Regions from separate parts of the Streptomyces sp. NPDC049837 genome, predicted to be linked through region 2. Evidence: riboswitches for the same ligand, from Rfam matches in the RefSeq annotation. Region 2 holds a riboswitch; each other region holds the start of a gene.
What was found. Region 2 has a riboswitch for cobalamin ahead of AB0J57_RS09905 (ribonucleoside-diphosphate reductase subunit alpha). Riboswitches for the same ligand answer to the same signal wherever they lie in the genome.

Region 1: it holds a riboswitch for cobalamin, as region 2 does, so the genes downstream of both, cobN (cobaltochelatase subunit CobN) here and AB0J57_RS09905 (ribonucleoside-diphosphate reductase subunit alpha) in region 2, are expected to answer to the same signal.
Region 3: it holds a riboswitch for cobalamin, as region 2 does, so the genes downstream of both, AB0J57_RS07200 (energy-coupling factor ABC transporter permease) here and AB0J57_RS09905 (ribonucleoside-diphosphate reductase subunit alpha) in region 2, are expected to answer to the same signal.
Region 4: it holds a riboswitch for cobalamin, as region 2 does, so the genes downstream of both, AB0J57_RS06365 (ABC transporter substrate-binding protein) here and AB0J57_RS09905 (ribonucleoside-diphosphate reductase subunit alpha) in region 2, are expected to answer to the same signal.

What each region holds. Positions count from the first base shown of each region.
Region 1 covers NZ_JBFAMP010000004.1:372,846-375,024, reverse strand. Annotated here, with positions in the region: gene cobN (cobaltochelatase subunit CobN) at 1-1,341, opposite strand, end outside; cobalamin riboswitch at 1,375-1,512, opposite strand; gene AB0J57_RS13140 (cobalamin biosynthesis protein CobG) at 1,519-2,179, shown strand, end outside.
Region 2 covers NZ_JBFAMP010000003.1:436,095-438,273, reverse strand. Annotated here, with positions in the region: gene AB0J57_RS09905 (ribonucleoside-diphosphate reductase subunit alpha) at 1-1,169, opposite strand, end outside; cobalamin riboswitch at 1,307-1,447, opposite strand; gene AB0J57_RS09900 (GNAT family N-acetyltransferase) at 1,485-1,988, opposite strand; gene AB0J57_RS09895 (YbdD/YjiX family protein) at 2,093-2,179, opposite strand, start outside.
Region 3 covers NZ_JBFAMP010000002.1:595,077-597,255, reverse strand. Annotated here, with positions in the region: gene dhaL (dihydroxyacetone kinase subunit DhaL) at 1-530, shown strand, start outside; gene dhaM (dihydroxyacetone kinase phosphoryl donor subunit DhaM) at 527-931, shown strand; cobalamin riboswitch at 970-1,215, shown strand; gene AB0J57_RS07200 (energy-coupling factor ABC transporter permease) at 1,245-1,928, shown strand; gene AB0J57_RS07195 (energy-coupling factor ABC transporter substrate-binding protein) at 1,925-2,179, shown strand, end outside.
Region 4 covers NZ_JBFAMP010000002.1:399,940-402,118, reverse strand. Annotated here, with positions in the region: gene AB0J57_RS06375 (acyl-CoA dehydrogenase) at 1-157, shown strand, start outside; gene AB0J57_RS06370 ((2Fe-2S)-binding protein) at 132-1,001, opposite strand; cobalamin riboswitch at 978-1,163, shown strand; gene AB0J57_RS06365 (ABC transporter substrate-binding protein) at 1,193-2,179, shown strand, end outside.

The sequences.
Region 1 (2,179 bases), on a different contig from region 2:
CTCCTGCGGCAGGGTGGCGTACCAGCGCTTGTAGTCGGCGGCCGGGATGCGGACCGGGTTCTTGGCGAGCTGCTCCTCGGTGAGCCAGTCCTGGTCGTGGCCGCCCGCCTCGATGAGGGCGTAGATCAGCTCGTCGCCGTCACCGGACGCGAGGCCCGGGACCTCCTCGGTGCCGAAGTCGTACCCCTCCTCGCGCAGTCGGCGCAGCAGCGCGACGGCGGAGGCGGGGGTGTCGAGGCCGACGGCGTTGCCGATGCGGGAGTGCTTGGTCGGGTACGCGGACAGGACCAGCGCCAGGCGCTTGTCGGCGTTGGGGATGTGGCGCAGTTGGGCGTGGCGGACGGCGATCCCGGCGACGCGGGCGGCGCGCTCGGTGTCGGCGACGTACGCGGGAAGCCCGTCGGCGTCGATCTCCTTGAAGGAGAACGGGACGGTGATGAGCCGGCCGTCGAACTCGGGGACGGCGACCTGGCTGGCGGCGTCGAGCGGCGAGAGGCCCTCGTCGTTCTCCTCCCAGGCGGCGCGCGAGCCGGTCAGGCACAGCGCCTGGAGGATCGGGACGTCCAGGGCGGCGAGCGCGCCCGCGTCCCACGACTCGTCGTCGCCGCCCGCCTGGGCCTCGGCCGGCTTGGTGCCGCCGGCGGCGAGGACGGTGGTGATGACGGCGTCGGCCATCCCCAGGCTCTCCAGGAGCTCCGGCTCGGGGGCGCGGAGGGAGGCCACGTACAGGGGCAGCGCCTGGCCGCCGGCGTCCTCGATGGCGTCGCACAGGGTGTGGACGAAGGCGGTGTTCCCGCTCATGTGGTGGGCGCGGTAGTAGAGCACGGCGACCGTGGGGCCGGTGGTGTTGCGCGCGGTCCGCTCCAGGGGGCCCCAGGTGGGGGCGGCGGCCGGGGGCTCGAAGCCGTGGCCGGTCAGCAGGACGGTGTCGGAGAGGAAACGGGCGAGTTGCTCCAGGTTGTCCGGTCCGCCGTGGGCGAGGTAGGCGTGCGCCTCGGCCGCGATGCCGATCGGGACGGTGGAGGTCTCCATGAGCTGGGCGTCGGGGGCCTGTTCGCCGGTCAGGACGACGAGCGGCTTGCCGCTCGCGCGGAGGGCCTCCAGGCCCTCCTCCCAGGCGCGGATGCCGCCGAGGAGGCGTACGACGACGAGGTCGGCGCCGTCGAGGAGGCCGGGCAGGTCGTCCATCGGGAGCCGGGCGGGGTTGGCGAACCGGTACGCGACGGGTCCGCCGGAGGCGCGCGCGCTGAGCAGGTCGGTGTCGGAGTGCGACAGCAGCAGGATCGTCGTCGCCTCGGGCGTCGCCTCGGGACTGGTGGCGGGCGTCGTCGCGTGCGTCATGGCGTGCGCAGGCCTTCCTCGGGGTGTCCGCGCCCCGGGTGGTCGTAGGACGGCGGGAGTTCCTGACTCGTCCGGTTTCCGCCGGACTCACAGTGGCGGGACCGCGCCGGATTCTCACCGGGCTTCCTCCCTAGGGCCCTGGGACCCTGTGCCGTCTGCATAGTAGAGGCTGCGCGTATGCTCGCCGCCATGCCGCCCAGCTCACCAAACCCCCAGGACCGGGGTGAAGCGCACATACGGGACCGTGTCCGGGACCGCGGTGACGCCTGCCCGGGTGCGCTGCGGCTGCACCGTGCCGATGACGGCGCGCTCGCCCGACTCCGCGTACCCACAGGTGTATTGACGTCACGTCAGGTCGACGTGCTGGCCGACGCCGCCGACCGGCTCGGCGACGGGCACCTCTCCCTCACCTCGCGAGGCAACATCGAGCTGCGGGGGCTGGGCGAGGGCTGCGGGCTGGGCCTCGCGGACGCGCTGCGGGACGCCGGGCTGCTGCCCGCCTCCGAACGGCACGAGCGCGTACGGAACATGGTCGTCTCACCGCTCGCCGGGGCGGACGTCATGGCCTGGGCGGTGGAGCTGGACGAGCTGGTGTGCGGCGAGGACTGGACGGCGGAGCTGTCGGGCCGCTTCCTGTTCGCCGTGGACGACGGGCGGGGCGACGTCGCGGCCCTGGCCGCCGATGTGACGTTGCTCGCAGCGCCGGACGGCGCCGCCCTGCTCCGGGTCGCGGACCGGACATACCGGGTGGCCGGCGCCGACGCGCCCCGCGCCGCGCTCGCGGCGGCCGAGGCGTTCCTGGCGGCCGCACGCGAGGCGGGCACCGGGGCGTGGCGGG
Region 2 (2,179 bases):
GTCTTCCGGGCCAGCCCCCTGGCCTCGGCGGCGCGGTAGGCGGCGTCGAACTCGTCGCCCCACAGGTCGACCAGCTCCGGCACGTCGACGGGCGAGAACAGCGACCACTCGGCGTCGGCGTTGACCCGGCGCATGAACTCGTCCGGAATCCAGTGCGCCAGGTTCAGGTTGTGCGTACGCCGGGCGTCCTCACCGGTGTTGTCGCGCAGCTCCAGGAACTCCTCGATGTCCGCGTGCCACGTCTCCAGGTACACGGCCGCCGCGCCCTTGCGCCGCCCGCCCTGGTTCACGGCCGCGACGGAGGCGTCCAGCGTCTTCAGGAACGGCACGATGCCGTTGGAGTGCCCGTTGGTGCCGCGGATCAGCGAACCGCGCGCCCGGATGCGGGAGTACGACAGGCCGATGCCGCCCGCGTGCTTCGACAGCCGCGCCACCTGGTGGTAGCGGTCGTAGATGGAGTCCAGCTCGTCCAGCGGCGAGTCCAGCAGGTAGCACGAGGACATCTGCGGGTGGCGCGTACCGGAGTTGAACAGCGTGGGGGAGGAGGGCAGGTAGTCGAGCCGGCTCATCAGCCCGTACAGGGACGCCACCTCGTCCAGGGCGCGCACCGAGTCGTCCTCGGCCAGCCCGGCCGCCACCCGCAGCATGAAGTGCTGCGGCGTCTCGATCACCTTGCGCGTGATCGGGTGCCGGAGCAGGTAGCGCGAGTACAGCGTCCGCAGCCCGAAGTATCCGAACCGGTCGTCGGCGGCCGAGTCGATCAGCGCGTCCATCCGGTCGGCGTGGGCCGTCACGAACGCGGCCGTACGGTCCGCGATCAGACCCTCCCGGTGCCCCACAGCCACCGACGCCGAGAACGACACCGCGCCCTGCCCGGCCGCCTCCTCCGTGATCGTCCGGGTCAGCAGCCGCGCCGCGAGCCGGGAGTACGCGGGGTCCTCGGAGATCAGCCCGGCGGCCGCCTCGGTGGCGAGCTCGCGCAGCTCCGCCTCGTCCGAACCGGCGTGGCGGCCCCGCAGCGCGGCGGCGGCGACCCGGCCCGGGTCGGTGTCGGGCAGGTCGGCGGTGAGGTCGGTCAGGGTCCGCAGCAGTACGGTCCCGGGTCCGTCCGTCTCCGTCGTGTCCGTGACTGCGACTGCTGAAACCGGATCGGCTGGCGCGATGGTCACGTGGGGGCTCTCCCTCGCTCGGCTCGGGGCCACCGCGGACGCGGGCAGGGGAGCGGGCGCACCCGGGCACAGGGTGCGGGGCACCGCGTCCACCGGCCCATTCCGCGAGGCCCGGACGTCTGGGCACCCGGGCCGGACGGTCCGGGCGCGCTGTCGGCAGGTCTTCGGACTCGTACGTACACAAAGGCACACCAACACACCGTTGCGGGACAGTTCCGGATTTCCACCGGATTCCCCTGCGGCGACAGCGAGGACGAGCATACATGTGGGGGGCGCGAGTTGAGGCACCCCCCACATGTTGTGTCGGTCGCAGCCTCAGAGGGCCAGCGCGTACGTGGGGAGGGTCACGCCCGGGACGGGCCGCACGTCCCTCTCCGGGGTGCGGACGAACCCCAGCCGCTCGTAGATCCGGTGCGCCGCCCGCATGGACGCCTGCGTGGACAGCACCAGCCGCGCGCACCCCTCCACCGCCCGCGCCCGCTCCACGCACGCCCGTACGAGCGCCTCGCCCGCGCCCCGCCGCCGTGCCTCCCGGGCCACCGCGAGCATCCGCAGCTCGGCCTCCCCGTCGCGGGCCAGGTCCGCCCACGGATCGCCGCCCCGCGCGACGAACGTCACCCCGCCCAGCACCCGTTCGTCCCGCTCCACGGCCACGAGCACCTCCGCCCCGGCGGCCCGCCGGGCCACGTCCCGCAGCTCGATCAGGTACTCGTCGCTCTCCCCGAAGGCCAGGAGCCCGTCCCCGAGGTACGCCTGGGCCGTGATGTCGGCGAGCGTCCCGTGTTCCTCGGGCCGTACCGCCCTGATGGTGATGTCCATGGTCCGAGTGTGGAGGGGTACGGCGACGGGCCGCCGCATTTCCGTCCCCGGAAACACGGCGGCCCGTCGTGCGGTCACCCGCTCAGCAGTACGTCAGCAGCACCTCAGCAGCAGCGGAACCCGTCGCGCGGGTCGGCCTCCCGCGCGTCGGTGCGCCTGCGCTCGAACTCGCGCCGGGTCATCACCTCGGC
Region 3 (2,179 bases), on a different contig from region 2:
ACTCGGCGATCGGTGACGCCGACCACGGGGCCAATCTGCAACGCGGTTTCGCCGCGGTGGTCAAGGCCCTGGAGGACGAGCCGCCCGGCACGCCGGGGGCCGTGCTCACGCTCGCGGGGCGGCAGCTCATCTCGACGGTCGGCGGCGCGTCGGGTCCCTTGTACGGGACGCTGCTGCGGCGCACCGGCAAGGCGCTGGGCGACGCCGCCGAGGTGGCGCCGGTGCAGCTCGCCGAGGCGCTGCGCGCGGGTGTGGCGGCGGTGGCGCAGCTCGGCGGGGCGGCGGCCGGGGACAAGACGATGCTGGACGCGCTGGAGCCGGCCGTCGAGTCGCTGGCCGAGTCGCTCGGCGAGTCGTTCGCGGCGGCGGCCGAGGCCGCGAACCAGGGCGCCCTCGCGACCGTACCGATGCTCGCCCGCAAGGGCAGGGCCAGCTATCTCGGTGAGCGCAGCGTAGGTCACCAGGACCCGGGCGCCACGTCCTCGGCCCTGCTGATCGCCGCCCTCGCCGAGGCGGAGGGCACGCGGTGAGCGCGCGGGTGGGCATCGTGCTCGTCTCGCACAGCGCGGCGGTCGCGTCGTCCGTCGCCGAGCTGGCCCGTGGCCTCGCGGGCGGCGGCGGGACGGTGCCGGTGGCGGCGGCGGGCGGCACTCCGGACGGGGGGCTCGGCACCAGCGCGGAGCTGATCACCCAGGCGGCGACGGAGGTCGACGGCGGGGCGGGCGTGGCCGTCCTGGTGGACCTGGGCAGCGCGGTCCTGACGGTGAAGGCCCTGCTCGCGGAGGGCGACGAGCTGCCCGACGGTACGCGGCTGGTGGACGCTCCTTTCGTGGAGGGCGCGGTGGCGGCGGTGGTCACCGCGTCGGCGGGCGGTGACCTGGACGCGGTGGTGACGGCCGCGTCGGAGGCGTACGGCTACCGCAAGGAGTGACGGCGTCCGGTGGGTGCAGCCGGTGCCCGCACCGGTGTGCGGGTTGTGATGTACCTGGTCAAAGCACTACTGTCGCAGGGCCTTGGTGTACGGGAAACCGGTGCGGTACCGGTGCGGCCCTCGCCACTGTGATCGGGAAGTCCGGCTCCACTCCCTGGGAATCCACCCCGGGAAGCCACTGGAACACCGCGGGAGACCGCGGGGTCCGGGAAGGCGGAGTCGCGGCGGCATGCCCCCATGCCATCCCGTCAGCCAGGAGACCGGCCAGGGCGCGTTGTCCATCCACGAGGTGCTGGAGAGGGTCTCCCACATCATGCATATCGCCGAGGGGTATCTGCCCCCTGCGCACGCGGTCGCCTGGACCGTCGCCGCCGCTCCCTTCGTCGCCCATGGCGTCCGGGCCCTGACCCGGGAGGTCAAGGCCAATCCCGAATCGACTCTCCTGCTCGGCGCGTCCGGTGCCTTCACCTTTGTCCTGTCCGCCCTGAAGATCCCTTCGGTGACGGGCAGTTGCTCGCACCCGACCGGTACGGGACTGGGCGCGATCCTGTTCCGGCCGCCGATCATGGCGGTGCTGGGCACCATCACGCTGCTCTTCCAGGCGCTGCTGCTGGCGCACGGCGGCCTGACGACCCTGGGCGCCAACGCCTTCTCGATGGCGATCGTCGGGCCGTGGGCGGGCTTCGGCACCTACTGGCTGCTGCGCCGCTTCGACGTGCCGCTGATGGTGAGCGTCTTCTTCGGCGCGTTCGTCGCCGACCTGTCCACGTACTGCGTCACCAGCGTGCAGCTCGCGCTGGCGTTCCCGGACCCGGGCAGCGGTGTCGCCGGTGCGCTGGCGAAGTTCGGCGGGATCTTCGCCGTCACGCAGATTCCGCTGGCCGTCAGCGAGGGCCTGCTCACCGTGCTGGTGATGCGGCTGCTGATGCAGTCCAGCAAGGGCGATCTGGCCCGCCTCGGTGTCCTGCCGGTGAAGAAGGAGGCCGTGGTCCGATGAGCCGTAACGCCAGGATCAACACACTGCTGCTGCTCGTCGTGGTGGCGCTCGCCGTCCTCCCGCTCGCGCTGGGCATGGGCGACCACAAGGAGGAGCCGTTCACGGGCGCCGACGCCCAGGCCGAGACGGCCATCACCGAGCTGAAGCCGGATTACGAGCCGTGGTTCAGCCCGCTGTACGAACCGCCGTCGGGTGAGGTGGAGTCCGCGCTGTTCGCGCTCCAGGCCGCCATCGGGGCGGGCGTGCTGGCG
Region 4 (2,179 bases), on a different contig from region 2:
CCTGCACATCACCACGCGGGTGCCGGAACTCGCCGACGCCCCCGGCCTCGACCGGTTCTGGCGCAACGCCCGCGTCCTGACGGCCGACCGCTCCACGGCTCACCGGCTCCGCGACATCGGTGAGCACTACCTCAACGGGGCGTACCGGCCGGGTTGAGGACGCACTCGGCGCAGTAACCGGCTCCGGGCACGCGGTAGTAGAGGCAGCAGCTACGGCGCCGGTACGTCAGCGGCCTGGCGGTGAAGGCGCCGGCGCTGGCGAGCGGTTCGCGTGCCAGCAGGGCGGTGACCAGCGGCAGCGGGGGGTAGGGTGCCTCGGGGGCATGGGCGGTGAGCACCCGGACGGCGCCGATGAGCGCGGAGGCGGCGTTGCCCCGCAACACGTGCGGGGACAGCGCGGAGTGCTCCCGCAGCGCGTCGCCCAGCGGCAGCAGGTTGCGTACGACGACGGTCCCGTGCAGGGCCAGGGGCAGGTCGTCACCCGCCACCCAGGACACCTCCGGCAGCCACAGGTCGATCGGGCCGGACTCGGCCGGGCGCCACCACAGGCGGTCGGGCGCGAGGTCGGGCGCGCGCCCGGTGAGCGCGGCGGTGGCCAGGGCGACCGACCACAGCCGGGCGGCCGTCCCGATGTGCAGGGTCGAGGCGGCGACCCGCCGCTGCCCGGCCCCGAGCCGCTGCCCGGTGCCGAGCCGCCGGCCGACCGCCGCCACGTACGCGTCCAGCGCCCCGTCCCGGTCCGTGTACAGGTCGGTGAGCGGCCGGAAGCGTGCGGCGTCGGCGCGGGGCCCCCACGCCACGGCGAAGTAGGGGCCGACGGCTCGGACCCGTGCGAGGACGTCGGGGCTGGGACCGCCGTCCGGCGACGATCCGTCACACACGCGCGGGCACACGGGTGCCACCGTCCTCTCGGTCGTGGGGTCGAAGGCAGGATGGCAGAAGCACCGCGCCGCACACCAGGTCCGCCCGGTGTCACCGGCCACGTAGTATCGCCTGGTCATCACCGCGACGGGAGACAGGAAGCCGGTGCGATTCCGGCACGGTCCCGCCACTGTGACCGGGGAGTGGAACCCTTCGAGAAGGCCACTGCGCACCACGCGCGGGAAGGCCGGGGGAACGTCGATCCGGGAGTCAGGACACTGGCCTGTCGCGGGCCCGTTCCGAGGAGCGCGGACTCCCCAGGAGGCTTTACGTGTACGACGGCACGCCCCGTCCCCATTTGTTCCCCCGTTCCCTTTTCTCCCCCGCCCGCCCGCGCCGCCGCGCCGGGCGCGCCGTGGCGCTGGCCGTCGCCCTGTCGGCGACCCTGCTGGCCGGCTGCGGCGGCCCCGAGCGGGCAGCCGACGACCGGAAGGCCACCGCGCCGTCCGGGCAGGGCTTCCCGGTCACCATCGACAATTGCGGCACCCGCACGACGTACGACAAGCCGCCCTCCCGGGTGGTCACCATCCACCAGCACCCGGCCGAACTGATGCTGGCACTGGGGCTGAAGGACCGGATGGTCGGCACCGCCTTCCCCGACTCTGCCGTCCTGCCCCAGTTCCGGAAGGACTTCGAGGCCATCCCGGAGCTGGCGGAGAAGGAACCGTCCTTCGAGAAGGTCCTGGAGGCCGGGCCGGACTTCGTCTACGGCGGCTACGGCAGCGCGTTCGCCGAGAACGAGGGCCGCTCCCGCAAGGCGTTCGCCGACGCGGGCATCGACACCTACCTCAACCGCGAGTACTGCGGGAAGAAGCGGGTGTCCATGCAGGACACCTACGACGAGATCCGCACCATCGGCTCGGTCTTCGGCGTGCGGGACCGCGCCGACCGGCTCGTCGCCGACCTCCAGGGACGTATCGCCAGGACCACCGAGGCGGTGAAGGGCGCGCCCGCCGTGCCCGTGTTCGTGTACGACAGCGGCGACAAGTCGGCGTTCACGGCGGGCGGCAAGAGCCTGGGCACCGAGATCATCCGGCTGGCCGGCGGCCGGAACGTCTTCGACGACCTCGACGAGGTCTTCGGGGACGCCTCCTGGGAGCAGGTCGTGGCCCGCAAGCCCGAGGTGATCGCCATCTACGACTACGCGGGCGCCGACAACGTGGAGCGGAAGAAGAAGTTCCTGCTCTCGCAGCCGGCCCTCGCGGACGTCCCGGCCGTGAAGAACAAGCGGTTCGTGGTGCTGCCGCTGACCGCGACC